Regions from separate parts of the Marinobacterium sp. MBR-109 genome, predicted to be linked through region 1. Evidence: predicted binding sites of a transcription regulator. Region 1 holds the regulator's gene; the other holds the start of a gene.
What was found. Region 1 encodes LexA, which represses DNA repair genes until DNA is damaged. Its sites were predicted from a motif close to TACTGTNTANNTANACAGTA; they were not measured.
Positions count from the first base shown of each region.

Region 2: a site for LexA is predicted at 13,614-13,633, ahead of ABIE60_RS15790 (LexA family protein). Genes of this name have one in related genera too.

Region 1 covers NZ_JBEPPZ010000004.1:92,011-108,054, forward strand. The annotation lists gene ABIE60_RS07020 (PilT/PilU family type 4a pilus ATPase) at 1-146, shown strand, start outside; gene folE (GTP cyclohydrolase I FolE) at 246-785, shown strand; gene ABIE60_RS07030 (DUF4892 domain-containing protein) at 813-1,670, opposite strand; gene ABIE60_RS07035 (alpha/beta fold hydrolase) at 1,702-2,550, opposite strand; gene ABIE60_RS07040 (SixA phosphatase family protein) at 2,537-3,022, opposite strand; gene ABIE60_RS07045 (NAD(P)H-dependent glycerol-3-phosphate dehydrogenase) at 3,019-4,050, opposite strand; gene ABIE60_RS07050 (hypothetical protein) at 4,096-4,308, opposite strand; gene rhlB (ATP-dependent RNA helicase RhlB) at 4,323-5,789, opposite strand; gene dinG (ATP-dependent DNA helicase DinG) at 5,810-7,921, opposite strand; gene lexA (transcriptional repressor LexA) at 8,044-8,652, shown strand; gene ABIE60_RS07070 (SulA-like leucine-rich domain-containing protein) at 8,668-9,069, shown strand; gene ABIE60_RS07075 (DUF6586 family protein) at 9,070-9,597, opposite strand; gene topA (type I DNA topoisomerase) at 9,641-12,274, opposite strand; gene ABIE60_RS07085 (DNA topoisomerase I) at 12,451-13,170, shown strand; gene ABIE60_RS07090 (hypothetical protein) at 13,213-13,719, opposite strand; gene pgi (glucose-6-phosphate isomerase) at 13,913-15,550, shown strand; gene ABIE60_RS07100 (UDP binding domain-containing protein) at 15,544-16,044, shown strand, end outside.
Region 2 covers NZ_JBEPPZ010000016.1:6,086-22,129, reverse strand. The annotation lists gene ABIE60_RS15870 (aspartate kinase) at 1-737, shown strand, start outside; gene csrA (carbon storage regulator CsrA) at 924-1,112, shown strand; tRNA gene ABIE60_RS15860 (tRNA-Ser) at 1,177-1,264, shown strand; tRNA gene ABIE60_RS15855 (tRNA-Arg) at 1,269-1,345, shown strand; tRNA gene ABIE60_RS15850 (tRNA-Arg) at 1,377-1,453, shown strand; tRNA gene ABIE60_RS15845 (tRNA-Arg) at 1,475-1,551, shown strand; gene thiI (tRNA uracil 4-sulfurtransferase ThiI) at 1,617-3,077, shown strand; gene ABIE60_RS15835 (OadG family protein) at 3,427-3,672, shown strand; gene oadA (sodium-extruding oxaloacetate decarboxylase subunit alpha) at 3,717-5,504, shown strand; gene ABIE60_RS15825 (sodium ion-translocating decarboxylase subunit beta) at 5,516-6,817, shown strand; gene ABIE60_RS15820 (histone deacetylase family protein) at 6,891-7,823, opposite strand; gene ABIE60_RS15815 (response regulator) at 8,153-9,766, shown strand; gene ABIE60_RS15810 (cryptochrome/photolyase family protein) at 9,763-11,307, opposite strand; gene ABIE60_RS15805 (hypothetical protein) at 11,399-11,713, opposite strand; gene ABIE60_RS15800 (NAD(P)/FAD-dependent oxidoreductase) at 11,723-13,054, opposite strand; gene ABIE60_RS15795 (hypothetical protein) at 13,252-13,488, opposite strand; gene ABIE60_RS15790 (LexA family protein) at 13,651-14,082, shown strand; gene umuC (translesion error-prone DNA polymerase V subunit UmuC) at 14,079-15,350, shown strand; gene guaD (guanine deaminase) at 15,378-16,044, shown strand, end outside.

The DNA of each region.
Region 1 (16,044 bases):
ACCAGAGCAGCAACAGCGCCGCACACACCTTTGACGCCAACCTGCTGCATCTTTATCAGGAAGGCAAGATCACGCTCGAAGAGGCGCTGCACAACGCCGATTCACGCAATAATGTGTCGCTCAGACTCAAGCTGCTGGGAGGCTGATCCCCGACTCACAGCGCAACGGCCTTTACCCGAGTGCTCTGTTCGGGTATTTTACGCCGTTTTCACCCAAGCCAGCCCAACTCCTGAGGAATGCAGCAGATGGAAGCAGAATACGCCAGTATCATAGAACAGCTCGGAGAAGATATTGGCCGCGACGGTTTGCGCGACACACCTGCACGCGCCGCCAAGGCGATGCGTTTTCTGACCCGCGGTTATACCCAGACTCTGGACGAGGTCGTCAATGGCGCCCTGTTTTCCTCAGACAACAGCGAAATGGTGCTGGTACGGGACATCGAACTGTATTCCATGTGTGAACACCACCTGCTGCCGTTTATCGGCAAGGCACATGTTGCCTACATTCCTCAGGGCAAGGTGGTGGGCCTGTCCAAGATCGCCCGAATCGTCGACATGTATGCACGTCGCCTGCAGATCCAGGAAAACATGACCAAGGAAATTGCCGAAGCCATTCAGCAGGTTACGGATGCAGCGGGCGTTGGTGTTGTAATCGAAGCGCAGCATATGTGCATGATGATGCGTGGCGTGGAAAAGCAGAACGCGATGATGAAAACGTCCATGATGCTGGGCTCCTTCCGTGAAAACCCGGCAACCCGCACCGAGTTTCTGTCCCTGATTCGCTGAGCCTGCAAGGTCACGGAGCGTCCAATCTCAGCGGCCGCTCCCCCGCCTCATCACCACGACCGCTACCTGCCGACGACTGCCCAGCACACTGGGTACCAGACTGCCGACACCTCTGGCCTTGAGCTGTCGGACATCACCCCCCTTGTCTACTACCTGCCTCAGCAGACGGTCAGCAGCCTCCTGCGACTGACGCAGGGCCAGTTCCAGATCCCGCCCCTGCCAGTGCACAACCAGCCAAAGCTCCTGCCCGGGCATCCCCTGCATCATATCCAGTACAGCGGCGACTGCACGATCCGATGATTCCGGCCAGTTTTGCAGTTCAACGTAGCCCTGCTGTGCCAGCACCACGACAGGATCGCTACCGGCCTGACTCTCATTTTCGAGCACATCCAGATGAAGGAATACTCGACCATTACCTCTGCGCACGGCATAGACCGCCACATGGGCCTGCTCAAGTCGCAGAGCCGCATAAAACTGTGTATTGTCGATCCCGTATAGTCGCGACTGACCGAAGACATCATTTGCCCAGATGCTGCTCGGCCCACACTGGCGACCGGAACATTCAAACATCGCCTGAGCCCCCCTGTCACCAAGCTGGGCTCGCAAGAACTTGAATCCGGATTCAGGATCATAGCCGTCCGGCAACTGCCAGGTCAGACGCGAAAGATTGGCCTGAAGTCGCTGATCACGATCAGCACGGATCCTGCCGTTGATCTTCATGATACCACTGAGCATCAGACGGTAGTCCGGTTCATGCCGCTGCTCTGAACTGATCAGCTCGGACTGCGGAAAAGGGTCCAGCTGCAGCGGAATTTCAAACTCGGCTGCCTGCAGCCCAGGGGTAACCAGCAATAATAGCGCTAGCGTCTTCAGATACTGTTTCATGCCTGGCTCCTTCCTCTGCGCCGCGCGGGGTTCAGAGCGCTGCGTAAAAACGGTTGATGGCCTGTGCTATTGTCTCGCTTACACCCTGCTCCAGGTGCAGATGATGCCCTCCCTCAAGGGTTAGCCGCTGCAGCCCATTGATGCAGTCAGCTCTTGTCTGGGTCAACTCGGTTGCCACTCCTCTGGTGCCCAGCACCAGCAGTGACGGGCAACTGATACGCAGCAGGAACGCTCTTACCTGTTCCTCACTCATCCGTAATACAGAGGGCAGGTTAAGGGCTGGATCACTGCGCCAGCGGAACCCCCTTGCAGTATGGACTATGGAACGTTCGACCAGCCAGCGGGCCGCCTGTTCCCCAACCGGAAAGCGACCGTTGATTCGAGCAGCTACAGCTTCTTCAATACTGGCATAGAATCGGGGCATACGACTGCGACGGCTGCGCCTGCGAATTGCCTGCGCCATCTGCTCCGGAAGCTCTGCGGGCGTATCCACCAGAGGCCCAAGCCCTTCAAGCAAAATCAGGCTCTCGACCCTCTCAGGCATGGCACCGGCGAGAAGACTGCTGATGCTGGCTCCCATGGAGTGCCCCAGCAGGTGAAACCGCTGCCAGTTGAGCTCGTCGGCAACCGCCACCACATCCGACAGGTTATCCCAGATATAGTAAGGCATGCTGGCGGGCCGATGGTCGGAAAAACCGTGTCCCATCAGATCCAGCGCCACCAGCCGCACCCCTTCAAGCGCCGGCTCAAGCGCCTTGAAGGTAGCTGCATTATCCAGCCAGCCATGCAGCGCCAACACTGGAAGCCCGTCTTCAGGGCCGGTTGCCCGTGCCGCAATCAGATGGCCGTTCACTTCAAATCTAAGTTCATCTGCCTGCATGATCATCTCCCTGCACGGCACCATCACACCCGTTCAGCAGCCTGGCCATACCCCGAGCCGGCCACTCAAGCTCCAGCAGTGCACCGCTACAGGGTGATACCACCTGCCCATACAGATTTCCGTCCGTCAGCCAGCTGATCAACTGACCACAAAGCGGCTGATGGGTGACCACAATGAGTGACCCTTGATCCGAGAAATACGGCTCTAGTGATGCCGCCGCTGCAGGAGCAGTGCCTCTGGCTGTCAGCGAATCATTCAGGACCAACCGAGCGCCCAGCTCTTGAGCCATGATTTCAGCGGTTTGTTGCGCACGTCGCCATGGACTGGCAACGATAGAGGCTCCAGGCAGCATACTGACAACCCGGGAGGCCATGGCAGCCGCCTGCCGCTCACCCACGGACGTCAGTACCCGGTCAGGATCAAGATCCCCACCGGCAACCGCTTGTGCATGTCGCAGCAACAGCAGCTTCACGCCTGCTCCTGTCGAGGCAACACAAACTCCACATCGGTGCTCTGCACATTCAACATCATGCCCCGGGCCACCTCTTTCACCGGTGCCGCATTGAACACCACCTCATAGAGGCCACTGACCAGTGGCATATAGATTTCCATTTCTTCGGCCTTCTCCTTGACGATTCGCAGGGTATTTACCCCTTCTGCGACCTCACCAAGAGACTGCACCGCCTGTTCGAGGCTTTTACCTTCGCCCAGTGCGTAGCCCACCCGGTAGTTGCGGCTCAGGGGTGACATGCAGGTAACGATCAGGTCACCAACCCCCGCCAGACCCAAAAAGGTAAACGGATTGGCCCCAAGGCTAACGGCAAACCGACTCATCTCGGCCAGACTGCGCGTCATCAACATGCTTTTGGTGTTTTCACCCATGCCCAGCGCCGCACTCAAACCGGCTGCAATGGCATAGATGTTTTTCAAGGTCCCGCCAAGCTCTACACCATAGGTATCGGTGCTGGCATACACGCGGAAAAAGGATGTATGGAGCAGTGCCTGCACTCGCTCGCGAAGCGCGGCATCCGTGCTGGCAATGACTGTTGCGGTCAACTGCTTGCGGGCTATTTCCTTGGCCAGGTTGGGACCACTGAGCACCCCCACCCGAGCACCCGGGAACTCCTGCTCAATGATTTGACTCATCAAACAGAAGGTCACTGATTCAATACCCTTGGTGGTACTAACCAGAAGCTGTTCCGGTCGCAAAAAGGGCACAGCCTGGCGCACCACTGTTCTGAAGGCACTGCTCGGGATGGCGATGAATATCGCTTCGGTTCCGCTCAACGCCTGCTGCAGGTCGGTGGTCGCACTGAGCCCGGGCGCCAGATCAACTCCGGGCAGGTAACGGCTGTTGCGATGCTGCGCATTGACTTCATCAACCGCCTGCTCGTTACGCATCCAGAGCCTGACATCCAGCCCCTTTTCAGCCATCAGGTTTGCCAGCACTGTGCCGAAGCTGCCGCCACCAAGAACGGCAACAGGTGACTGATTCTGCATGCTATCTCCTAGAGGAGGAGTGCTTGTACTCCCCGGTCGGTCCAATCAAGAAGGGTCCAGCTTGTCCAGCAGCCGGCCAATGCCGAAGAACAACAGCTTGACCACGGCATATGCGAGCCCTGCCAGCAGCAGAAACAGAAACAGCTGCAGCAGATCACCGGTACGCTGGTAGCCGGCCACCGCGATCGCGGCAAAGAAGGCACTGAGCACAATGCCCAGTACCGTACTGACTCGTTTCAGGTTGTGCTTATCACTCATGGCCCGATCCGTTTTCAGTGTTTTTGCTCTTCAGCTTCGCTGTCCACTACCGGTTCGGCTTCAACGGCCTCATCAACAGGCGGCTCTTGCATCTCTGCCTGAGCATTTTCCTGCACCTGCGTGGCCGCCGCTTTATCGGCAATACCCTGGTCAACTTCCGTCAGAGGCTTCAACAGCTCGGCATCAGGGTGTATGCACTCCAGTTTGACACCGGTTTCACGCTCGATATCGGGAATCAGAAAGGAGTCATCTTCACAGGCAAAGCAGATGGATGTTCCACTCAAGCCGGCTCGACCGGTGCGACCAATACGGTGCACGTAGTCATCGGCATCTTCCGGCAGCTGATAGTTGATCACGTGGGTAACACCATCGATATGGATACCCCGGCCCGCCACATCGGTGGCCACCAGCACTTCAATCTTGCCGCTGCGAAAATCTTCCAGGGTCCGTAGACGCTTGTTCTGAGGAATTTCGCCCGACATCAGGGCTGCCTTGATGCCGTCCTTGCTGAGCCGGTCCGCCAGCGCACGGGTTTCATGACGGCGGTTGCCAAAAACAATCGCACGATCAATGCCATTCACGCGCAGGTAATTGCGCAGCAGCCGGTACTTTTCATGGCTGGAAACCAGAAATACCTTCTGTGCCACATTATCGGTTGTCTTGCGCTCGTTTTCGATCTCGATGGTGACCGGATTGTGCGTCCACTGCTCTGCCAGTCGCATGACATCGTCGGTAAACGTCGCGCTGTACAGCAACGTCTGCCGCTCTTCACCCTTGCGCGGGGTGCTCCGAATGATCGTTCTGACATCCGGGATAAAGCCCATGCTGAGCATGCGATCAGCCTCATCGAGCACCAGCACTTCAACATTGAACAGATCAACCTCACGCGAGCGCACAAAATCGATCAAGCGCCCCGGTGTTGCCACCAGAATATCAACCGGCCTTGCAGCCAGATCCTTGCGCTGTTTTTCATAATCCATGCCACCGACCAGTGATACAGTGGACAGGTCAGTGTACTTGCCCAGCGCTTCGGCGTCGGAAGCGATCTGCAGCGCCAGCTCTCGAGTCGGTGCGATGATCAAAACACGCGGCTCGCCCAGCTTTCGACCACTGTCCAGCGGATAGTCCAGCAGATCGGTCATAATGCCGATCAGGAACGCCGCTGTTTTGCCGGTACCGGTTTGCGCCTTTCCGATCAAATCACGACCGTTAAGTGCATGCGGGATGGTCGCCGCCTGAATCGGCGTGCAGTATTGAAACTCCAGGTCGGCAATCGCCCGCATCAATACATCCGGCAGGCCGAAATCATGGAAACGGCGCTTGCCTTCAGCAACAGGCACGCTGAACTTTGCCGGGCTCCAGCCGCTCTGGCGACCTGTATCGCGCGGCTTGCGTGAACGACGGCGCCGGCGTGGGCGGTTGCTGTTATTTTTGGGCTCTGAGGTTGCCGTGGCTGTACTCTGTTTCTCTTCAGTACTCAAAATCGGATCCATTCAGATTGTCAGTTGATTTCGCGCCGGAAAGGGGGCAGGGAATCCAGCAGTTGGCGGCCATAGCGGCGCGTCACGACTCGCCGGTCCAGCAGCACCACCCGCCCCCGATCCTGTTCTGTTCTCAGCAGTCGCCCTACGGCCTGCGTCAGCCGCATCGAGGCGGCCGGCACCGTCCAGTCGGTGAAGGCGTTACCGCCACGCTGCTCTATCCATTCTGCCATGGTAGCATCTACCGGATCATCCGGGACACTGAACGGCAGCTTGGTGATGAAAACATCGGTCAAATACCGCCCTGGCAGATCAACCCCCTCCGCAAATGAAGCAAGGCCGAAGATGATACTGCGCTTGTCTTCATCCACGCGCTCGCGGTGCAGGCGCAACGTTTCCTGCTTGCTGTACTGCCCCTGTGCCAGCACACTATTTTTAATGGATTCGTCGAGCTGATCAAGCACCGAGCGCATCTGGCGCCACGAACTGAACAATACCAGCGCCGCCGTAACCGACTTTAATTCAGCATTGAGATATTCCAGTACCTCATCGGTATGTGCATCAGGCTGACCCGGATCGGTCCGCATGGCCGGCACCTGCAATACACCGCAATTAGCGTAATCAAACGGGCTGTTCAGACGCAGCGCCGATGTTTGTGGCGACAGACCCAACGCTGCAAACAGCTGATCGAAGCGACCCAGCGCAGTCAAGGTTGCCGAGGTTATCACGGCAGCATGGCAAACTTTCCAGAGGTGTTCCGAGAGGGTATCAGCCGCCGATACAGGTGCGCTTCTGAGTTCGAGATCTTCACCTGCGGGGCTCTCGATCCGGTTGATCCAGCGCGCCGTGGGTGAGCCACCTTCAGGGTCCGGTCGTGCATAGGCATGTGCCAGCCACGCTATCTGCTGCACACGCCCCCACAGGCTGCCAATCTGGGGAAACCAGCGCTCGGCTACTGCACGGGGGATATCGGCAATGCCACCTTCCATCGCCTCCTTGAGCAGATCGACGACTTGTTCGAGATGCTGCTGCGCTCGGTCGGCCGCCTGTCCCAGGCTGAAACAGGGTTCCAGCAATGGATCGGGCACCCGCCCCTGTGCAAAGCGATAACGGTCCTTGACGCTCTCGGCAAACAGCGGCCGCAGCAGCAATTCCAGCTGTTCAAGCGCACGCCCCATCTCTTCAAAGGGACGATGCAGGCGCTCTACCGGATCTGCCAACTGCACCGGCGAACCGGTCTCGGTCACCAACTGCGCCAGCTGCTTTTGTGCAGACTTCAGCAACCGGCGACTGCCCTCAAGCCTTGCACCAAAAGCAAAGTGACCACTGGCCTTGTCAGCCAGATGATGCCCTTCATCGAAGATATAGATGGTTTTTTCAGGCTCGGGCAGGATGGCTCCGCCGCCAAGCGCAAGATCAGCCAGTACCAGGTCATGGTTGGCGACAATCACGTCTGCCTCTTCCAGCCGATCTCGAGCCCTGTAGAAAGGGCAGGCACTGAAATTCAGGCAACGGCGGTTACTGCATTGCATGTGATCGCTGGTCAATGGCCGCCAGATGGCATCATCCACCTCATCAGCAAGCGCATCTCGATCCCCGTCCCACTGACCCGCGGCATAGCTGTCCATCAACTGCTGATACAGTTGCAGTACATTATCGGGCAGTTTTTCAGCCGCCTCATCTTCATATAACGCCATCTGGCCCAGCAGGCCCTGCTGTTCAAGATGGCCTTCAACCTTGTTCAGACAGAGGTAACGCCCTCGCCCTTTTGCCAGTCTATAGCACATGGGCAGGCCCGTATGCGTTTCAACTTCGGGCAGGTCCTTGTTGATCAGCTGCTCCTGCAGGGCCACTGTTGCCGTAGACAGAACCAGTTTGCACTCCTGAGCTCGCGCCAGCGGGATGGCCGCCAGCAGATAGGCGATCGTCTTGCCGGTACCGGTTCCGGCTTCGACAACACCCACAGCGGGATGCAGATCTTCCGTTTCACTGCGTGGAACAGCCGCCGCTGCAAGGGTTCGCGCCACGGCTGCGATCATCTGCTTCTGTGCCGGCCGTGCTGTCAAGCCACGACTCTTCAGGAAGCGACTGTAGGCCTCCTGGATCTCTTTTTTTTGCGCCTCGCTCAGCACGCTTAATCCTCATCCGATCTGTGTGGCGATTCTAGCAAGATACTGGATATATAAACAGAAAAATGCTTGACCCCGCTCATTCACTGTATAGAATCACAGTAACCGGATAGGGGACAGATGCCATGAAATTGACCAATCGCCAGACCGAAGTACTGGAATGCATACGCAAACATATCGAAACAACAGGCTACCCGCCCACCCGAGCCGATATTGCACGCGAACTGGGATTCAAGTCAGCCAATGCGGCTGAAGAACACTTGAAGGCACTGGCCCGCAAAGGCGCCATCGAACTGACCAAGGGCACATCGAGGGGCATTCGCCTGCCGGAAGCCGAGCAGCCTGATACCGAAGGCCTGCCCGTTATTGGTCAAGTTGCAGCGGGTGAACCCATCCTGGCGCAGGAACATGTCGAGGACCACTGCACCATCTCGGCAGACTTCTTCCGCCCCCGCGCTGACTACCTGCTGCGGGTCAAGGGGATGAGCATGAAAAATATCGGGATCATGGATGGCGACCTGCTCGCCGTACATCAAACCCGAGAGGCCCGGGACGGGCAGGTTGTGGTCGCACGGATCGGCGACGAAGTGACGGTCAAGCGCTTCAAGCGTGATGGCCGCAAAGTCTTTCTTATTGCCGAAAACGAAGACTTCAGCCCGATCGAAGTGGACCTGAGTGAACAGGAACTGATCATCGAAGGACTGGGTGTTGGCGTTATTCGGCAAGGCAACTGACAGAGGTCAATCGCCATGTCTGCAATTCATGCCACAGCCCCGCATTCCCACATTGACTGTAAAAGTGTCGAGAGCCGGGTCACCGAGATTTTGCTGCATAACAGCTCAGTATGCCTGCAACCCCTGCTGCTGCCCATGATTGCAGGCCTGAGCCGTGAAGATCGCTGGCTGGTTCTGATTAACCCGCCGCACGACATCACCCGCACGGCGCTGGAGCTTGCTGGTGCCTGCACACGCCACATCCTGGTCCTGAACACCAGCAGTCTGGACCAGACCGAGCTGTTCTGCGCCCGAGCACTGGCTGCCGGTACCTGCCACACAGTCATTGCCTGGTGCAGCGGCACTGCACCTGCGCTGGACCAACTCAATCAGGCTGCCAGCCGAGGGAATGCGCTGGGCATACTGGTACGCACCTGATTACCACTCCTGCATACCGGCGCGCAGGCGTTCTATCAGCTCACGGAACGCCTGTAACCAAGCCTTGTATTCAGCCAACACATCCTTGTCTTCCGAATGGTCAGGGTTGATCTGCAATACATGAATTTCGGAAATGCTGCTGTCCACCTCGGTATTTACCTGGCGGTAGTCTGACGCCTGCCAGCAGGCTTCATACGCCGACAGCATTTTATGCACCCAGCTCCCCCTGTCCCGCTCCAGCTGCTCAAGCTCTGTTACTTCGGGCGATTCCTGACCAGTCACCTCAAGTTGCTCTGACAGATCAGAAAAACGATTGATCTGGCCAACATTGAGATTGTAGTTTTCTGCAATTTCGCGCAGCAGTGCTGCATAACCGCTCGCCATGAAGAACAGAATCGACTCATGATAAGACTCGATTCTGGCATGCTTGCTCCACTGAGAAGCCTCTTCGGCCTGCTCCAGCGCCTTGACATGCAGACGGGCAAAGTTCAGCTTCTGATTGGTACGAACCGCATAGATATCACTCATTACCTGTACTCCATCAAATCAAATGCGCCGAATACCTGGGCTTTCAGCGCTTACGTCCCTGCTCTTCCTGCCAGCGGCCATCACGGTAGAACGCCTTCCAGCCGGTTGCCTTGCCCTCAACTTCAGTCATCACGTACTGCTCTTTGGTTTTCCGGCTGTAACGGATTACCGCAGGATTGCCATCAGGGTCTTTCTGCGGCGCATCCATCAGGTAGTCATATTTCGGATCGATCTCATCACGATGCGGAACCAGCTCGGCCACCAGCGGCGCACGCGTTTCCCGTTTTTTCGGGAACTGGCTCGCAGCCAGGAACAGACCGCTGGCACCATCACGCAGTACGTAGGTATCTTCAACCTTTTCACACTGCAGTTCCGGCATCGGCACCGGGTCCATTTTAGGAGGCGCCGGCTCACCGTTTTTCAGCAGTTTGCGCGTATTCTTGCACTCACTGTTGGTGCAACCGAAAAACTTGCCGAAACGGCCGGTCTTAAGCTGCATTTCGGAGCCGCACTTGTCGCACTCGATACTGGGCCCATCATAGCCCTTGATCCTGAAGCTGCCCTGTTCAACCTCGAAACCAGGACAGTCGGGGTTGTTGCCACACACGTGCAGCTTGCGCTTCTCATCGATCAGGTAGGAGTCCATCGCCGCATCACATAGCTTGCAACGATGTTTGTTACGCAAAATGCGGGACTCTTCCTCATCATCCCCATCCACACTGACCACTTCGTCGCCAGGTATCAGGTTGATGGTACACTTGCAGCGCTCCTTGGGCGGCAGATTATAGCCAGAGCAGCCCAGAAACACCCCCGTACTGGCCGTTCTGATCATCATTTGACGCCCACACTCGGGACAGTCGATATCCGTTGGCGTGGGGCTGTTGGGTCTCATGCCGTTATCCGCACTTTGTGCTTCCTGCAGCTTGTCGGTAAAACCGCTGTAGAACTGATTCAGCAGCTCCTTCCAGTTCACCTCGCCCTGCGCCACGTCATCAAGTCGCTGTTCCATACGCGCGGTGAAGCTGTAATCCATCAGATCAGAGAAGTTCTCATTCAACCGCTCGGTAACAATGTCGCCCATCTTGCAGGCGTAGAAACGACGCCCCTGTACCTGTACATAGCCCCGATCCTGAATCGTCGAGATGATGGAGGCATAGGTGGAAGGACGGCCAATGCCACGCTTTTCAAGCTCCTTGACCAGACTGGCTTCGCTGTAACGAGGCGCCGGCTTGGTAAAGTGCTGCTTCGGGTCCAGCAGCTTCAGCGCGAGCACCTCACCCTTCGTCACGTCAGGCAGGATCACGTCTTCGTCACTGCGCCCCTTGGCCGGCAGTGCGCGGGTATAGCCGTCAAAACGCAGAATACGGCCCTTGGTGGTAAGCTCGTAATCACCGCTTTCAACAGTAATGCGAGTACTGGTGTAAAGCGCCGGCATCATCTGACAAGCCAGGAACTGCCGCCGAATCAGGTCATACAGGCGCTGCGCATCCGGCTCCATCCCCTTGAGGGCCTCAACGGTCAGGTTCACATCAGAAGGTCGAATCGCTTCGTGTGCTTCCTGAGCCCCCTCCTTGCTTGAGTAGCTGACCGGCGCTTCCGGCAGATACTCCTTGCCATACTGCTGAGCAATGAATTCACGACACGCCTCTACCGCTTCGGCACTGAGGTTGGTCGAGTCGGTACGCATGTAGGTGATGTAGCCCGCTTCATACAGTCGCTGAGCCATCATCATGGTTTTCTTGACGCCGAAGCTCAGTCGAGTGCTGGCGGCCTGCTGCAGCGTGGAGGTAATGAACGGTGCCGAGGGCTTGCTGCTGGTAGGACGATCTTCCCTGGAGCGAACAGCCAGCGCACCACTGCGAAGGCGCTCCAGATGGGTCTCGGTCTCGGCCTGGCTCTCTGGGCGGAATGTTTTGCCGGCGTATTTGCTGACCTGAAGCCGCAACGCCTGCTCTGCCTGTGTTTCAGTGTCGGCATGAACTTCCCAGTACTCGTCAGGAATGAACGCACGTATCTCGCGCTCGCGCTCGACAATCAAGCGCACGGCAACGGACTGCACACGTCCGGCCGAGAGGCCACGGGCGATCTTTTCCCACAGCAGCGGCGACAGCATGTAGCCTACCACCCTGTCCAGAAAACGGCGTGCCTGCTGGGCGTTGACACGGTTCAGATCCAGATCGCTCGGCTGGGAAAAGGCCTCCTGAATCGCCTTTTTGGTGATTTCGTTGAATACGACCCGTCGAAAACGGCTGTCATCGCCACCGATCGCCTCACGCAGATGCCAGGCGATCGCCTCCCCTTCACGGTCCAAGTCCGTTGCGAGGTAGATTTCATCAGCGTTTTTGGCGAGCTTGCGCAGCTCTTCAACGACCTTTTCCTTGCCGGGGAGAATTTCGTAGTGTGCTTCCCAGTCATGTTCGGGATCAACACCCATACGCGCTACCAGTTGCTCCTGAGACTTGCGCTTTTTATAGACCGCCTTCTCGTCCGGCGACATCTTGCGCGTCAGGGCTGCCTGACGCGCACGCTCCTTGGGATCGCTTTTGCTGGCGCTGCCACTGGTTGGCAGGTCGCGAATATGACCCACACTCGATTTGACAACATACTGGCTGCCCAGATACTTGTTGATCGTTTTGGCCTTTGCCGGTGATTCGACAATGACTAGGGTTTTTCCCATGAGATACGGATCCTTTTTAGAACGGGCAACTCAGAAACTGCGAGCATATATAAGGGGTGGTGCTGCCAGCGTCAAGCAGTGTCTGAGACCGGCGATACCAGTCCGCACGCGGATGCCTTACAATTCATGTACACACCATCCTATAATTAACATCTCTTTTCAGAGTGCCAAACACCATGCTTGGAGACAACCTGTATCTTGTAATCCTCATCGCCGGAGTCGGTATTCTGGCGCTGGCGATCAACTACGTGGTCACCACGCGCGAACAGCAGACCGAAGCGCGTCGAGAAAGGCTGAGCTGGCTGCAAACCCAGGCGGAGCACACCCTGCACGCTCTGGCGATTCTGAAAGAAAGCGGCTGCCGGCAGGATATTATCGACAAGCTCAACCAGCATGCGATGGCGCTTATCGAGGAGATCAGCCTGCTGGCACCGGACTCCGAACTGATGTCCGAAGTCAGCAAACTGAAAGAAAACAGTGACCGCAGCAAGCCTGACAAGAGCCGGTTCAACAGTGACCGTGCCGTCAAGCGGGCCCAGATTTACATCAATTTTGCGGAAAAACTGATCGTGCAGATGGCACAGGCCGGCAAAATGACCGGCCAGCTTGCCCGTACGTACCAAACGGAGCTGTACTGGCTCAACGTATCACTGGTGGCGGATGCCCACCAGTATCAAGCGTCCAGGTTGATTGAGTCCGGTGACAAGCTTGCGGCCCTTTCTCACCTTAAACACGCCAAAGCGGTTCTGGTTCGGGCTACCGCACCGCAACGACAGAAGCAACCGCGCCTTGACGAAATACAAGCCGAAATTGACAGGATTCAGCCCAAACGCAACTGGGGTGCCGGAGCCCTGGCAGAGTCGCTGGATGACTATCTGAACGAAAAACAACCCTGAGCCTGATGGGGCTTGCAGATGGCCTATCCCGTTGCAACGAAATCAGATTTTCTGTTCCAGCAACGGTTGGGCCAACTGGTGCAGATAATCCAGCCGTGACTCATCACCACGCTCGTCCCAATAGAACGTCAGGCTGAGCGGGGTAGATTCCACACCCAACACATCGTCCGGCAGCTGCTCCAGCAGGCTGTTAAGCTGTTCCAGTGCCGCAGGCTGCAGCCCCCCCTGCCCCTTGCTCCAGCTCCAGTGCTCAGGCAAGCCCAGGTTTTCCAGGGTGTCTACACGCAACACTTCCCAGCCACTCCAGCTGTCGCGCTCACTGCGTTCCAGATTTGTCCTTGCAATACGATAGGCAGGAATCGTGCGCACATCAGGCTCCATCTCTCCAAGCGCTCGCGGCAGAGACACACGCGCCATATGGACCTGAATGCCCAACTGCCTTGCCTTGAGTCTGAGGTTCGCCTGATAGCGCTGTCTGGGGCTCGGCATCACCCACATGACCGAGCCTATCAGCGAGGCAACTACCAGTGTGATAATGAACCATTTCATTCGACAGACTCCAGTCAGAGGGCAAGGACAGGCGCGAATAGTAACGCTAAGGCCACATAAACGACAGTATGACGCACCGGCGAACGCAACGGCCAAGGGCCAGCGCTTTAACTGAAAGCCGTTTCTGACTAAGATGCGCATCAGGTTGGCAGCCCTTGCCAACAACTCATTAGTCAAGATGCAAGGAGCCGCCTTGGACAAGCACAGGGTTTGGCAACAGCTGGAACAGCTCTGTGCCACTGAATCCTCTCTGCACCTGCGAGACCTGCTGCAGGTACAGGACCGATTTTCCCGGTTCAGTTTTCGTCAGGATGAGCTGCTACTCGATCTGTCCCGACAACGGCTAACCACGAATACCCTGACCCAGTTGCTGCAACTCGCTGACAGCTGCGACTTGGCACAGTGGATCGAGTCCCTGTTCAATGGCGAGCGCATCAACCATACGGAAAACCGTGCCGCGCTGCACACAGCCCTTCGCCTGCCCGCCGAAGCAACACTTGAACATCAGGGTGAAGACCTTGTTGCTCTGGTGCAGACAGATCTGCAGCGCATGCAGCATCTGGTGGAACAACTGCATCAGGGGCAATGGCGCGGCTTCAGCGGCGAACCGATCGACACATTGGTCAATGTGGGCGTCGGCGGGTCCGACTTGGGTCCAATGATGGTGTGCCGCGCACTGGACGGTTTTCAAGCACCGACAGCGCGCCAGATCACAACCCATTTCATCTCGTCCATGGATGGCAGCCAGATTTCAGGCCTGCTGGACCAGCTTGACCCGGCCCGTACCCTGTTTGTTGTTTCGTCCAAATCATTTTCCACCGCCGACACTCTCGCCAACGCCGCAACGGCACTGGACTGGCTTATCCGTGCCAGCGGCCTGACCACTGAGCTGCTTGCTCGACGCCATTTCATCGCGGTAACCGCCAATGCGCCACGTGCAGAGGCCTGGGGTATTCCGGTTGAGAACCAGCTTCATTTTCGCGACTGGGTCGGCGGACGATACTCGCTTTGGTCAACCATTGGCCTGGCGATCGCTGTCAGGATCGGCATGAGCGGTTTTCGAGCTCTGCTGGACGGAGCTCACCGCATGGACATGCACTTTCGGCACACCCCTTTCAGTCACAACCTGCCCGTTCTGCTGGCACTGGCCGAAGTCTGGAATATCAACTTCCTTGGCATCCATGCTCACGCCATTCTCCCATACGATGGCCGACTGGCACACCTGCCGGCCTATCTTGAGCAGCTGGAGATGGAAAGCAATGGCAAGAGCGTTGACCGGCAGGGAAATCGAATTGAACACCACACCTGCCCGGTACTCTGGGGTGAAATCGGCCCCAACGCACAGCACGCGTTTTACCAGCTACTGCATCAGGGCAGCGAAGCGGTCATGTGTGACTTTATTGTTCCGGCGCGGCGCTACGCCGACCAGAGCGACGCCCTGCAGTCCCAGCACCGTCTGACACTGGCGAACTGCTTGGCACAGGCCCGAGTGCTGGCACTGGGCGATGCTGCGGTTGACCAATCCAATGCAACACCATGGCAGCGTTACCAGGGCAATCAGCCCAGCACGCTTATCCTGCTGGACGAGCTGACACCCGCTTCACTGGGTGCACTGATTGCCCTGTACGAACACAAGGTGTTTGTTCAGTCTGTCATCTGGAACATCAACCCCTTCGACCAGTGGGGCGTCGAGCTTGGCAAGCAGGTAGCCAACAGCCTGCTGGATATAATCGGCACTCCGGCAACGACTAACCGATTTGATATCGCTACTGAAGGTGTATTGAATCAGCTGCATGGTCAATGGAGCGACAGGAAGAACACAGAATGTTGATTGCAATCTGGGGGGATGAACTGGGTGCCTGGGTAGCAGCGGCCGAACTTGCTCGCACCGGGAACGATGTACTTCTACAGCAATCGGCCCCGGGTGAAAGCAGCCATCGAGCCGAACCCGGGCTGATGGAAAGCCTTGCAGCAGGCATGGCATCCGGCCACATCCGACTGTGCAGCCACCAGGAAGCGCTGCAGGCCCCCTGGCACTGGCTTGCTTCCCACCCTTCCGATATCAGCCATGCGGAAAGCGTCTGTCACGACCTTAGTCAGCAGGGGCCTGGCAATCTGGTGCTGATCAATCAGAGCAACTTCGGCATTGGCGCCAGCGACCGTCTGCACGCCCTGCTTGACCACACCCGTCAGCAATCACTGGTCTGCCTGCCTGACACCCTGCAGCAGGGACAGGCTCTGCAGCAGTTTGCCGCACCTGAAACTTTGCTTGTCGGTTGCGAGGATGACGGGGCACGTCTGCGGCTCCAGGCGCTGCTGCGCCCG
Region 2 (16,044 bases), on a different contig from region 1:
ATGAGTGCCAGATTTACACCGATGTGGACGGTGTGTATACCACCGACCCGCGTGTGGTTGAAGGTGCGCGTCGACTGGAAAAAATCACCTTTGAAGAGATGCTGGAGATGGCCAGCCTTGGCTCCAAGGTGTTGCAGATTCGTTCCGTTGAGTTTGCCGGCAAGTACAAGGTGCCGCTGCGGGTGCTGTCCAGCTTCAAGGATGGCCCCGGTACACTGATTACGATAGAGGATGATGAGACTGTGGAAAAACCGGTTATCTCTGGTATTGCGTTCAATCGTGACGAGGCCAAGCTGACAGTTGTCGGTGTGCCGGATATTCCGGGTGTTGCATCCCGGATCCTGGGGCCGATCAGTCGTGCCAATATTGAAGTCGATATGATTGTGCAGAACATCGGTGCAGATCAAACCACCGATTTTACCTTCACGGTGCACAGAAACGACTATGATAAAGCTCAGCAGGTGCTGGAGCAGGTTGTACAGGAACTTGGCGCCCGTGAGTGTGTCGGAGATAACAGGATTGCGAAAGTATCGATCGTGGGTGTTGGCATGCGTTCCCACGCCGGTGTCGCCAGCAAGATGTTTGATGCTCTGGCAGCCGAAAATATCAACATCCAGATGATCTCAACGTCCGAGATCAAGGTATCAGTAGTGATCGCCGAAAAATATCTGGAGCTGGCAGTGCGAGCGTTGCATTCGGCGTTCGATCTGGATTCATCTGATACAGTCCGTGAGTAACGACAGTATCAGATGACGGCGGCCTGCATCTGTTCTATAGTAACGGCTGCAGGCCCCCGAAGGCCTGAAACGGTCAGCGCCGCCATGATACCTGGATGGTCCAAGGACATATAAGGTGGAAGGGGCTGTGCTCGTTTCAGAAAAACCGGAACTCAGCACCCCAGGACTAAACTAAGGAGAGCCACAATGCTGATTCTAACCCGCCGCGTAGGCGAAACCCTCATGGTTGGTGACGATGTCACTGTTACTGTGCTTGGTGTAAAAGGCAACCAGGTACGTATTGGTGTCAATGCGCCCAAGGATGTCTCCGTTCATCGCGAAGAGATCTATCAGCGTATTCAGCGCGAAAAGTCACAAGAATCTGATCAGGAATAAGTTTTTCCAAATATTCCTTTTCTTTTGAAAATCAGTCTTGTAACATACGCGCCGTTGTTGACGAGGTGAGTTGGCCGAGTGGCTGAAGGCGCGCCCCTGCTAAGGGCGTATACCGCAAGGTATCGAGGGTTCGAATCCCTCACTCACCGCCATTGTGCGCCCGTAGCTCAGCTGGATAGAGTACCTGGCTACGAACCAGGCGGTCAGAGGTTCGAATCCTCTCGGGCGCGCCATTACTCAACAATGCTTTAGAAAAACATGTGTGCGCCCGTAGCTCAGCTGGATAGAGTACCTGGCTACGAACCAGGCGGTCAGAGGTTCGAATCCTCTCGGGCGCGCCATCTTTTCTTCCCCATCGGTATGCGCCCGTAGCTCAGCTGGATAGAGTACCTGGCTACGAACCAGGCGGTCAGAGGTTCGAATCCTCTCGGGCGCGCCATCCGTTTTTTACCCCTTCCCGATCAATCCGGTTACCCGGCCCGAATCACAGATTCCGGAACAGTCATGAAATTCATTGCCAAGCTTTTCCCCGAGATTACGATCAAGAGCCGTCCCGTTCGTCGTCGCTTGATTCAGCGTCTGCAAACCAATCTGCAAATCCTGCTTCAGCGTGTGGATGAGCGCGTCAAGGTCAGCGGTCATTGGGATAAGGTTGAGATCAGCTTCCCGGGACAGGATGCTGCGCTCAGTGAACGTTTGTTTGACGAGATGCAGCGAGTACCGGGTATTCAATCGATCGTGGAGGTGCAGGAGTATCCTCTTGAAGACTTCGATCAGGTCTTCCAGCTGACCCGTGAAGCCTATGCCGAGCGTCTGCGCGGCAAGACCTTCAAGGTGCGTGTGCGGCGCAGTGGCGATCACGACTTTACTTCGGTTGAGCTCGAACGCTATGTCGGTGGCGGGTTGCGTCAGCACACCGAAGCGGCGGGCGTTGATGTACGCAACCCTGAAGTCTGGGTGGACCTGGAAGTGCGTAACCAGACACTGTTTGTGGTTACGGCCATTCATCAGGGGCTTGGGGGCTACCCGCTGGGAACGCAGGAAGATGTGTTGTCACTCATCTCAGGCGGCTTTGATTCGGTGGTGGCGTCCTACATGACCATGCGCCGCGGCAGCAAAACACACTTCCTGTTTTTCAATCTGGGTGGCTATGCACACGAAATCGGCGTCAAGCAGGTAGCGCTGTATCTGTGGAAGCGCTATGGCGCATCGGCACGGGTCAAGTTCATCACGGTTCCGTTCGAGGAAGTGGTGGGAGAGATTCTGCAATCCGTGCATCATTCGCACATGGGCGTTGTCCTGAAGCGTATGATGATGCGTGCAGCCGACCGGGTGGCGGACCGGATGGAGCTTAACGCCATCGTGACCGGTGAAAGCGTGGCACAGGTTTCCAGTCAAACGCTGCCTAATCTGCGCCTCATTGATGAAAGCTGTGAGCACCTGGTGTTGCGCCCCTTGATCACAATGGACAAGCCCGACATCATCGAGATTACCCGCAAGATTGGTGCTTTCGAGTTTGCCAGCGCGATGCCTGAATACTGTGGCGTCATTTCCGACAAGCCAACCACTCATGCCAGGCGGGACCGGGTTGAACGGGAAGAGTCCGGGTTTGATTACGAGACGCTGGATCGAGCGCTGGAACAGGCCGAAATGATCAGCATCGATGAAATAGTGGAAAACCGTGACATCAACGCCGAGATTGAGGCGATGACCCGGGTCGAACCGAATCAAACGCTGGTTGATATCCGTCCTCCGCGCGAGCAGGAGCGCAAGCCGCTCAACATGCCCGGCTGTGATATTCGTATTATTCCTTTCTACAAGTTGGAAAGTGAGTTCCCGAATCTGGAAACAGACCGTGAGTACCTGTTGTATTGCGACAAGGGTGTAATGTCACAGATGCATGCGCAGCACTTGCGCGAACAGGGCCACAACAACGTCAAAGTCTACCGTCCAGCCACTCATTGAGTGGCTTTTTTCTGCATTCTGTCTGTAAATTAGCCAAAAGGCTAATAGGTATTGTTCCCCTAAACATGACATAAAAAGCCTTATGTCGACATTATTGTCGCGCTGAGTGCTCTAAAGGCCTGTTTCTGTAAAAAAATTACAGATTGTCGACAATCTTGCAATGGCCCCGGGGGTCTGAGTTAGAATAGCGCGGGTTGATTGTGCATGCGTACCTGATAGTCTGAGCGTTCAGGTGCATGCCGTCTGAACATCTGTCTGTCGTTCTGGCTCTGCTAACCCGGTGAGCTGGACGCGGCCAAAAGCCGCCGGCAGGCCAAAGGGTTTCGAATTACAACAGGAGCACCCACAGATGGATAATCTGTTCTCGGAGGGCCTCACACTCATGGCCTTCGGCATGGGTTTCGTCTTCGTCTTTCTGACGCTGCTGGTCTTGATTACCAGCACGATGTCCCGGCTGGTAAGCCGTTATCTGCCAGAGCCCGCCCCCAAAACAGTCAAGGCACGTCCTCAGGCTGCTGCCGGGGTTGCGGCTGGCAACAATGATGAGCTGATCGCGGTCCTCACGGCGGCGGTACACAAGTACCGTTCCAAGTGAGTCGGGTCAAAGAACAAGAACTTCTGATAGATAAAGGCTAACTCATGTCCGACGTAAAAAAACCGCTAGGCATTACCGACGTCGTCCTGCGTGATGCGCATCAGTCTCTGTTTGCCACCCGCATGCGACTCGACGACATGCTTCCGATTGCCGAGAAGCTGGACAAGATTGGTTACTGGTCCCTCGAAAGCTGGGGCGGTGCAACCTTCGACTCCTGTATCCGTTATTTGGGTGAAGATCCCTGGACACGCATCCGCGAACTCAAGGCTGCCATGCCCAACACGCGTCAGCAGATGCTGCTGCGCGGTCAAAACCTGCTGGGCTACCGTCACTATGCCGATGACGTGGTTGACAGGTTTGTTGAGCGTGCCGCCACTAATGGCGTTGATGTGTTCCGTATCTTTGATGCGATGAATGACCCTCGCAACCTTGATCGTGCCATCAAGGCAGTCAAAAACTGCGGCAAGCATGCTCAAGGCACCATCTCCTACACGACCAGCCCGGTGCACACCATCGAGATGTGGGTTGATTACGCCAAGACTCTTGAAGATCTGGGTGCTGATTCCATCGCGATCAAGGACATGTCCGGCATCCTGACGCCGTACAACGCCTTTGACCTGATCTCCCGCCTCAAGGCTCAGACCGGCCTTGAAGTGCAGTTCCACGCGCATGCGACAGCCGGCCTGTCTGACATGACCATTCTCAAGGCGGTCGAGGCGGGTGTTGACCGTGTTGATACGGCGATCTCCTCCATGTCCATGACCTATGGTCATACGGCGACCGAGTCTGTAGTGGCAGCTCTTGCCGGTACGGATCGTGATACCGGTCTGGATCTGTTGGCGCTGGAAGAAATTGCGGCCTATTTCCGTGAAGTGCGGAAGAAGTACGCCAAGTTTGAAGGTTCGCTGCGGGGTACCGATTCCCGCATTCTGGTAGCTCAGGTGCCAGGCGGCATGCTGACCAACATGGAAAGCCAGCTCAAGGAGCAGGGCGCAGCGGACAAGTTTGACGAAGTTCTGGCCGAAATCCCGCGTGTGCGTGAAGATCTTGGCTACATCCCGCTGGTGACCCCGACCTCCCAGATCGTGGGGACTCAGGCGGTGATCAACGTGCTCATGGGTGAGCGCTACAAGACCATCTCCAAGGAAGTACAGGGGATTCTGAAAGGTGAATACGGCTCAGCGCCGGCGCCCTACAACGCTGAACTGCAGGCGCGTGTGCTTGATGGCAAGGAAGCAATCACCTGCCGTCCGGCCGATATGCTTGAGTCGGAAATGGACAAGCTGACCACCGAACTGAAGCAGATTGCGACTGACAAGGGGATCAAGCTGGAGCAGGGCGAGCACGAAATTGACGACGTACTCACCTACGCACTGTTCCCGCAGATCGGTCTTAAATTCCTTGAAAACCGCGGCAACCCCGACGCCTTTGAACCTGTACCTACGCTTGAGGACGCACAACCCATGGCAGCCAAGAAAAACAACGGTCCCGAAGTCTACACCATCAATGTAAATGGCCAGAACTACGTGGTTCAGGTGAGTGAAGGTGGTGATATATCCTCCGTATCGTCAGCCCCTGCTGCCGCAGCGGCTCCGGCTGCAGCACCTGCAGCCGGCTCTGGTGAGCCGGTGCCGGCACCGCTGGCGGGCAACATCTGGAAGGTTCAGGTTTCCGCGGGTCAGGCGGTTCAAGAGGGTGATGTGCTGGTGATCCTTGAAGCGATGAAGATGGAAACCGAAGTGCGTGCCGCACGCGCCGGTACCGTTGTGTCGGTTGATGTCAAAGAGGGTGATGCCGTTCAGGTCGGTGACTCCCTGCTGACACTGACCTGAGGGGCAGAGGCATGGAAAACCTACTCGAACTTTGGCAGGCCTCGGGGATATACAATATCTCCGTCGGTCAGCTGACAATGATTGTGGTTGGCCTGGGGCTGCTCTTTCTTGCGATTCGCAAGAATTTTGAGCCGCTCTTGCTGGTTCCGATCGGTTTCGGCGGTATTCTGGCGAATATTCCCGAAGCCGGTATGGCATTCTCTGCGGTTGAAAATGCAATTCATTTTGCCAAACCGCAGGTTCTGAACGAGCTGGCATCCATTCTGGGTGTGGCAGCGAGTGATCCCCATGCGATTACTGAGGCGTATCACTCTTCCAATGCCAGTACCCATGCGGCTGCGAGCCTGGTTGCACTGGATGCGGGCTATAACAACGGCATGCTGTACAACTTCTACACCATTGCAATCGCCTCAGGTGCAGCACCGCTGCTGATCTTCATGGGTGTGGGGGCAATGACCGACTTCGGTCCGCTGCTGGCCAACCCGCGGACGCTGTTCCTGGGTGCCGCTGCGCAGTTTGGTATCTTTGCGACCGTACTGGGTGCTGTAGCACTGAGCGCATTCGGTATCATGGACTTCAGCATTCAGGATGCGGCCGCCATCGGTATCATTGGTGGCGCGGATGGCCCCACGGCAATCTATGTTGCCAGTCTGCTGTCTCCGCATCTGCTGGGTGCGATTGCAGTGGCGGCTTACTCCTATATGGCGCTGGTACCGATGATTCAGCCGCCGATCATGCGTGCACTCACTACCGAGGCCGAGCGCAAGATCAGCATGAGCCAGCTGCGTCATGTATCGAAGACAGAGAAAATTCTGTTTCCGATTCTGCTGCTTGTCCTGGTTGCCTTGCTGCTGCCGGATGCGGCACCGCTGCTGGGGATGTTCTGCTTCGGTAACCTGATGCGTGAGTGCGGTGTGGTGGATCGTCTGAGTGATACCGCCCAGAATGCACTGATTAACATCGTCACCATCTTCCTCGGTCTGTCTGTCGGTTCCAAACTGTCGGCTGACAAATTCCTGGATGTGCAGACGCTGGGTATTCTGGTGCTGGGTATTGTTGCCTTCGGTATCGGTACCGCAGCGGGTGTATTGATGGCCAAGTTGATGAACAAGCTGCAGGGTGGCAACGCCATCAACCCGCTGATCGGTTCAGCAGGTGTTTCGGCAGTACCGATGGCGGCGCGTGTTTCCAACAAGCTTGGCCTCGAAGCCAACCCGCAGAACTTCCTGCTGATGCACGCAATGGGGCCGAACGTGGCCGGTGTTATCGGTTCGGCGGTCGCGGCAGGTGTGATGATCAAGTTTGTCGGTTAAAACCGATAAGTGAGTACAAAAAAGGCTGCCCATCGGCAGCCTTTTTCGTTTGGTGCGAGTGTCGCGTCTGGTGTCAGCCTTCTGAAAATCCGGCCAGTACTTCCAGGTGTGCCTGTACACTGAAGGCCAGCGGCACCGGGTTATATCCACCCTCAAGTACAGACACGATTCGGCCCTGACAGTGGCGGTCGGCAAATGCCTTGATCTTCTGAGTGACCCAACGGTAATCCTCTTCATCCAGATTCAAGTCTGCCATCGGGTCTTCCTTGTGGGCATCAAAGCCTGCCGAAATGAAGATCATGTCGGGCTTGTGCGCCTCCAGTGCCGGCAGCCAGCACTTTTCAATGGCATCATGAAACAGGCTCGGATCGCTGTGAGCCGGTATTGGGCAGTTGATAATGTTGGGTCGATCGATTTCGTGATAGCGCTCCGGGTAGTAGGGGTGCTGGAACGTCGAACAGACCAGCACTTCCGGGCGATCCTTGAAGATGTCGACGGTGCCGTTGCAGTGGTGTACGTCGAAGTCGAGAATGGCCACCCGCTCTATGCCCGGCTGCTGCAGTGCATGGGCGGCGCCGATGGCAACGTTGTTGTAAAGGCAGAAGCCCATCGCCAGATTATATTCGGCGTGGTGGCCGGGTGGGCGGACTGCACAAAAAGCGTTTTCGGCCTTGCCGCTGAGTACGCGGTTGGTTGCGAGGATCACGCCTCCAGCAGCCAGACTTGCCGCTTTCAGGGAGTCCGGACACAGGGCGGTATCGTCATCGGTATAGACCACGCCCGAGTCCGGCACTTTCATTTCCAGTCGCTTCTGATGCAGGCGGTGGTGTGCGAGCAATATCTGCTCTTCGGTTACCTCAACGGCGGTCAGCTGATCGAGTTGATCGAGCAGCCCGGTGCGTTGCAGCACCTTGTTAATGGCAACCAGCCGCACGGGGCTCTCCGGATGTTCCGGTCCCATATTGTGCAGCATGCAGTCCTTGTGGGTGATAAATGCTGTTGTCATGGCCTTAGCATACTCCTCTACTGTCAACATTCTAGAGGAAAAGGTGGTATGAGAGGCTTAGGCCTTGGTCTTAATACCGTCTTTATCATACGGTTAACCCAACTATTGATCGATGTCATGCCACCCCATCATCAGGTTCATTATAGTGTCCCCACAGCATAGAACTGTCTTCTGCACCGAGTGTTCTCACCCAACGCTCGGTGTTTTTTTTATCCCCCTCCTGTTTGCGTGAATACTTCTTGCCTTTGCCCTGGCCCTGTATACTCGTTGCTGATTGCCGGCCCTCGTGTGTCGGTACACAGAGTTCGGCATAGGGTGGACAGGCCAAGGTGGCTTCACGCAAGGTAGATTACTCCGACAAGAATGTTTTGCTGATCGACAGCAGCGGCAACCTGCGCTCTACGATCTACTACATGCTGCGTGAGCTCGGTGTAAAAAACCTGAAGGCGGCCACTGTAAACGAGAAGGTGCTGCAGCTGATCGAGGAGGAGCAGTTCGATATCATCCTGCTCGGCCACAACAGCAGCGATGCAGTGACCGGCATGCAGTTGCTGGAGGAGGCTCGTTTCCGCGGCTATATCCGCCCCACGGCCGGCTGGATCTTCATGACCAGCGATGCGTCCCAGGAAGTGGTGCTGCACGCCATCGACAGCCGACCTGATGACCTGCTCACGCGCCCTTTTTCCATTGATGAACTCAAGAATCGTCTCGATCAGCTGGTGCTGCGCAAGCAGGTACTGAGGCCAGTGGAGCAGTCGGTAGAAGTGGGCGACCTTGAAGGTGCAGTATTGGCCTGCGATGACATTCCCCGTCACGATCCCAACATCGACTATGCACGTCGCATCAAGGCCATCCTGTTGATTCAGTTGGGTCGCGCTGATGAGGCCTATGAGGTACTTGAGCCCATCTTCTGGCAGGACCCGGACAAGGACACGGGTCTGTGCATGGCGCAGGCATTGATCGGGATGCAGCGCCTGAATGAGGCCGGAGATCTGCTTGACAGTCTGATTGAGAATTACCCGTTGCTGATCGCGGCGTATGACCTGCGTGCTCAAGTGCATGAGAAAAGTGGTGACATGGAGCAGGCGCGGGAGACGCTCAAGGTGGCGACCGCCAAGGCTCCTCTGGGTATTCCTCGGCAGATGGAGCTGGGCCGGGTTGCGACCCAGACCCGTGTGCTTGAGCTTGCCGAGGGTGCTTACCGCAAGTCGATTGTGCTGGGTCGGCGCAGCTGCTACCGCTCACCGGAACCCTACCTGCGGCTGGCGAACATCAGACGGCTCGAAATGAAAAGTGCAGATTCGCGTCGCCAGATTGAGCTGCGCAATGATCTGGACGCTATTTTGAACAATGCCGAATACAACTTTTCCAAGGACCCGGCTCTGAAGGTCAGAACAGCGCTGTTGCGAGCTCAGGCCAGCGAAGACATGGGAGAGCAGGATGAGGCCCGGCGCTTGAGTGAAGAAGCCCAGCGCCGCAACGCTGCCCTCAGCCAGCCCTTGCAGCTTGAGCGAGAACGCTTAAGCCTGTCGGGCGACCCGGTGCCGGTATTGGAGCCGGAACCAGAGCACGATTCGGCCAGAGAGGCACCGCGCCAGGTACGTCGCGATCCGGATATGAGCGACAAGGTCAATCGGCTTGGGGTCAAACACTACCTGGCCGGCAAGGGCTCTCAGGCGATTCGCTATTTTGGTCTTGCCATCGAATATGATCCCGGCAATGTGCCGGCCCTGCTTAATCTGGCACAGATGTTCCTTGAAGCCGCGCGAGATCAGGAAGCCAAGCGAGACGAACGCCTCAAGATGGTGGATCGCTACCTGCGTCTGACAGACCGCCTGCCACTTGAGGCGGTGGAAAAACTGCGTCAAAGCCAATTGAAAACCTTCCGTCGCATGCCGTTGTCCGAACTGCCGGAAGGCTCTCTTGGGGTGCTGCTGCGCTAGTCTGTCTGATCGAGTGACATCAGAAATATGCGGGCACTTTGCTGCAGCGCCTGTTGCTGCTCTTCATCCATGTTTCGTAGCTGTCGGTAGGTCAGTCCAAGCCGCGGATTCTGGCTCAGCAATGACGCATGCCGCGCCATAAAATCCCAATACAGATAGTTGAACGGACAGGCATCGGGTCCGGTCCTGCGGCGCACGTCATAGCGACAGTGCTTGCAGTAATTCGACATGCGGTTGATGTAGGCGCCGCTGGCAGCATAGGGCTTGCTGGCCATCTCGCCACCGTCCGCAAACAGTACCATGCCCAGCACGTTCGGCAGCTCAACCCACTCGTATGCATCGGCATAGACTTCCAGATACCAGCGGCTGACCTGCTCCGGGTCGAGCCCGGCCAGCAAGCAAAAATTGCCGATCACCATCAGGCGCTGAATATGGTGTGCATAGGCGTAGTCACGTGTTTGTGAAATGCACTGCTGCAGACAGTTCAATTCGGTGTCGGCACTCCAGAAAAATGCAGGCAATGGGCGGTGGGCATTCAGGTAATTGCGGCTGGCGTATTCGGGCATATGCAGCCAGTACAGGCCACGGACATATTCACGCCAACCCAGAATCTGGCGAATGAAACCCTCCACGGCATTCAAGGGAGCCTGCCCTTTTTGCCATCGCTCCTGCGCTGCCTGAATGACTTCCAGTGGATGGAGCAGCCCCAGGTTGATGCTGGTGCTGAGCAAAGAGTGGTGCAGCCAGGGCTCGTCCTGACGCATGGCATCCTGGTAGTCGCCAAACAGGGGGAGTGAGTTATCCAGGAAATGTGACAGCTGCAGCAGGGCCTGTTCCCGTGTTACGGCATGGTTGAGCGATTCAAGGGACCCGAAATGCTGCCCGAACCGACTTTCAACAAGTCTGATGACATCCAGCGTGATCTTATCAGGAGTGAATCGAGGCTGTGTCGGCATGACCCTATTGGAAGGCAGAGGCTTGCGGTTTTCCCGGTCAAAATTCCATTGCCCGCCAGCAGGTTGGCCCTGTTCCATCAAAATGCCGTATTCCTGGCGTAACTGACGATAGAAGTACTCCATTCGCAGCTGCTTACGACCCTGTGCCCAGTGCCGGAATTTGTCATGGCTGCAGAGAAAACGATCATCTTCGCGAATCTCAACCTGCCACTGCGGGTGTTGTTGCTGCCAATGTCTGAATTGCTGCAGAAGTCGATACTCGGCAGGTTCCGTTAAAACAGCATGCCGGCAGCCTGAACGTGTCAGTACCGATTCGATCTCGGTGAAGAAACTGCCGCTGTTTTCGGGTGAGTCCAGTGTAACGTAGTGAACCTTGAAGCCCAGCTGGCGCAGCTGACGGGCAAAGTGACGCATGGCCGACAGCACCAGTACCAGCTTCTGCTTGTGATGATGCACATAAGTGGCTTCGGTGACCAGCTCACACATCAGGATCAAATCCTGCTCGGGCTGCATGTCCCTGAGGCTGGAGATGTCCGGCGTCAATTGGTCGCCCAGAATCAGGCGCAGGCAGGGGGGAGACGACATGCATACCTCATCGACAATCATTCAGTCGTTAGGGTACGCAGCAGGTACCCGGATGGATTCCGGGTACCTTCGGATTTCAAGCCGATCGTTTTCAGGAAGCTCGGCGCAGTATCGGGCTCAGCAGCAGGAAACAGTAAATGGCTGCCCCGAGTGCAACGGCCAGCAATGCAAGCCAGTCAGTGGTGGTCGCGACATAGCTGAGCTTTGACAGGGTAAGGGTTGGGGCCAACAGGGCCGCTCCGATGCCCGCAGCGGCACACAGCAGGTAAAGAAGGGCAGGCCTTGGTCCGCGCTTTTTCCAGCCTGACAGCTGGGTCAGTACCAGTGGTACCAGCAACAGTACCAGCAGCCACCAGTAAGGCTTTAGCGAGTAAAGAATGATCGTGATTATGCCTTCAAAAGTCATTGTTGCCCCCTACACCTGTCCGTTGAGCATGGCGTAATACGCCGGCTGCAGCATTTTTTCCTTCATTACCCACACCGCCCAGGACTCTTCAGTCGGGCTGATGAAGGAGAAGGACGGCATCAGTTTGCCGCCATAGCCGAACTCGGCCAGCACGGCACGGCCAATCGAGGTAATCAGCGGGCAGGAGGTGTAGCCGTCATACTTCGCCAGCAGGGGCTGTCCTGCCAGATAGGCCAGGATATTTGCCTCTGCTACGGGAGCCTGCTTTTTCACACTGGCAGCCGTCTTGCCGAAGGGGGTGCCAATAACATCTCCAACGCCGAAAATCTCCGGATAGCGGCGGTGTTGCAGACTGTACTGGTCAATCTCAAGCCACTGATTGGCCATGGGCCCTTCCTGCCAGGCCAGCTCACTCTGCCGCACTGCATCCGGTGCGCTCATGGGAGGAACAACATGGATGAAGTCATAGGATTCCCGCTCTGTCTGGCCATCTGCTGACGAGAACAGGGCGGTTTTGCTGCTCGCATCAATACCGACAAGCGTACGCTGATTGTGGAGGCCAACCTGTTGCTCCTGCCAGCGATTCAGCACGAAATCGTTGTATACCGGTACTGAAAACACGCGATTCTGATATGGAGTAAAGAAATCCACCTGGAACTGGTCACGCTTGCCGGACTCTTCCAGTCGTGACAGGGTCGTAAAGGTCATTTTCAAGGGGGCGCCAGCACACTTCAGGGCTGTATCGCAGAGGGTGAAAATGGCGCGCCCTGAACCTTGCTTGATCAGTGATTCGATCTGGGCGCTGGTGGCGCTGGCCGCAGCGGGGCTGGCGTAGACGCTGCCGATACCGTTGTGGCCGATCAGGTCGGTGCTCATGCCTTCAATATCGGTGTAGTTCAGCTGACAGCCAGTGGCGATCACCAGCAGGTCATATTCCAGTGTCTGGCCATCCGTCAGTTTGACCTTGCGCTGGTCCGGCATGAACTCGCTGACATCCGAAGGGATCCAGCTGACACCGGATGGCAGCCATTCAGCCGTACTGCTGGCAACCTTGTCCGCGGGCCAAAGACCTGAGGCAATCATTGTGTAACCGGGCTGGTACAGGTGCTGCTGACGCTCCCCCGCAATGGTGATTCTTGCATCCGAAAGTGAATTGTTGAGACGGTTGGTGATGGCTGTACCCGCCGCTCCAGCGCCGAGAATAACGATACGTGCATTGCTGCCCTGACGGGCAAACGCTGTGCTGAAAGGCAGTGTGGACATGGCGGTCGCGCCCAGGCCCAGTTGCAGAATCCGGCGGCGTCCGGGGCTTTGAGGTGCTGAAGCCTTAAAGGGGTGCATGATAGCGCCTCCGTTATTACTTTTAATAATAAGCATATTACAAATAAATTATACACAACGGAGGGCTTTAATGACCTGCGACATACTGTCGCAGGTCAATTCAGTACGGTGCGGGCAAAAAAAATCCGCTCAGGCAAGCCGGAGCGGACGGAATAACAACAAACAACAGATAAAGAATCGACACCAAGGTGTCAGGATCAGGCAGCAGTCACTGCCTCAATCCGGCGGGCAGCATCTGCCCCAATACGGCAACCGTATACGCCAACTTCACCTTTCCAGCGCATCCAGGTCAGGAAGTCTGCAGCCTGAGCCAGCAGCTTTGACAGTGCGCCAGCTTCAGCCTTGCAGGGCTGGTCAGCGTACCCCATGGCGATCAGCTCCTGGTGGATGCGGCGATCGTCATTCGGAATACCGGTGTACTGATTGAATTTCATAACAACACTCCCCGAACTTTGTGTGTTAGACGTTAGTATTATAATAGCGTCTGTTGCGCTGCACAAGAGGGCGTTATGACAAGTGCATGAATCTTCACTGGACAGGTCTCCGGTTGGCGATAGTATACTGTATATAAATACAGAAATAAGGGGTTGATGGTTATGCCAGCAGTGATTATCGGCCGGGGTGGAGTGTTTCAGCCGCTGTGGATTCCTTTGCAGTTGGAGTCGGTGTGTGCCGGTTTTCCCTCTCCTGCGCAGGACTATGTGGAACAGGTATTGGACTTGAATCAACTGTGCGTCCAGCGTCCGGCCGCCACATTCTTTGTGCGGGTCAGTGGTGACTCCATGCTTGAGGCCGGCATCTGCCCGGGTGATATTCTGGTGGTGGACCGCTCGCTGGAGGCTGTCAGCGGGGATACGGTTGTGGCCAGTCTGGATAACGAGTTCACGGTCAAGGAACTGCAGCTGAAGCCCGTGCCCAGGCTCCTGCCGCGCAACCGCCGTTACCCGGTCATTGATCTGAAAGCGGAGCAGGAGCTGGAGATATTTGGCGTGGTGGTTGGTGTTGTCAGGCAGATGAGGCGCGGATGAGCAAAACCTTTGCACTGGTGGACTGCAACAGCTTCTACGCCTCCTGTGAAAAGCTGTTTCGGCCTGACCTTAAACATTCTCCGGTTGTGGTGTTGTCAAACAATGATGGTTGTGTGGTGGCGCGCTCGCCAGAGGCAAAGGCCCTGGGGATCGGTATGGCGGTCCCCTTCTTTCAGGTGCAGGCACTGGCCGAGCGCCAGGGCGTGGCCGTTTTTTCCTCCAATTATGCTCTGTATGCGGATATTTCGGCGCGCGTGATGAGTGTGCTTGAGGAGATGGCACCTGCGGTAGAGGTCTATTCCATTGATGAGGCCTTTCTTGATCTGAGCGGGGTAGGGCGAGTCTGCAGCCTCGAAACATTCGGTCAACAGGTGCGTGATCGGGTGCAGCGCTGGGTTGGCGTTACGGTAGGGGTCGGAATTGCGCCCAGCAAGACACTGGCGAAACTGGCCAATCATGCGGCCAAGCAGTATCCGGCCACAGGCGGAGTCGTCGATCTGAGCTGCCCCGAGCGCCAACGGCGCCTATTGCGACGGGTACCGGTTGCAGATGTGTGGGACGTTGGGCGGCGCCTGACTCGGCAGCTGCAGGAGCAAGGCGTGCAAACGGCAGCAGACTTGGCAGCCATGCCACCTCGTTTGGCACGCCAGCGCTTTTCGGTAGTGCTGGAACGCACCATCCGAGAGCTGAATGGTGAGTCCTGTCTGTCACTGGAGCAGCAGCCAGCGGTGAAGCAACAGATCATCTGCAGCCGCTCGTTCGGCCAGCGCATCAGTCAATTTGAAGAGATGAAACAGGCGATCTGCACCTATGCTGCCCGTGCCGCCGAAAAACTGCGGCAGGAGGGTCAGTACGCCAAAGTCGTCAGTGTATTCATCCGTACAAGCTCCTTTCGACCGGGAGAGCCCTTTTACAGCAATGCAGCCACGGCCGAGCTGCCAATTCCCGATGACGACAGTCGAGTGATTATCAATCGGGCCGTCCTGCTGCTGCGTCAGATCTGGCGTGATGGGCATCGCTACATGAAAGCGGGCGTTATGCTGGGGGATTTTCATGCCCCCGGCTGCTACCAGCCGGAGCTGTTTGATACCCCGGCGGTCTCACCCGGCAGTCGAGAGCTGATGCAGGTGCTGGACCAAATCAACCGCAGCGGCCGTGGGCAGGTATTTTTTGCCGGGCAGGGTATGCGCACCGGGTGGGCGATGAAACGGGAGCGGCTGTCTCCCTCTTACACCACGCGCTGGGAGGATATACCCTGTGTACGTTAGCCAGCTGAACTGAAGGTGTCATGAGCCATGAGTCAGACCAGACCCTCCCGCGTGATCCGTGCGACCGTTCTGCACTGTTTGGCCAATCCGGCCGAACAAGGCGAAAAGGCGATCGAGCACCTGCAGGACGGCCTGCTCTGGATTGAGCAGGGGCGCATCAAGGCGCTTGGAGAGTATAAAGCGCTGGTGGCACAGTTGCCTGCCGGGCTGGTCATTGAAGATAGGCGGGGCTCCCTGTTGATACCCGGCCTGATCGATACCCACAACCACTATCCACAACTGAGCATCGCGGCCAGCCCGGCCGGAGCGTTGTTTGAGTGGTTAACCAAACGAGCCTTTCCCGCCGAGGCGGCCATTCATGATGCCGTGACGGCAGAGGCGATGGCAGAGCGCTTTATCCGTGAGCTGCTGCGCAACGGTACGACAACCGCAATGGTATTCGCTGGCGTGCAGCCCTGGAGTGCGGATGCCTTTTTTCGAGTGGCGCAGCGATACAACCTGCGCATGATCAGTGGCAAGGTACTGCAGGATCGACTGGTACCGGCTGAACTGCGTGAGCCACTGGCGCAGGCACGTGAACATTGCGATGAACTGATCGCACGCTGGCATGGGGTCGACCGGCTCAGTTACGCACTGACCCCTCGCTTTGCGCCGGCCTGTTCCGAAGCATTGCTGGCCTGGTGTGGCGACCGTC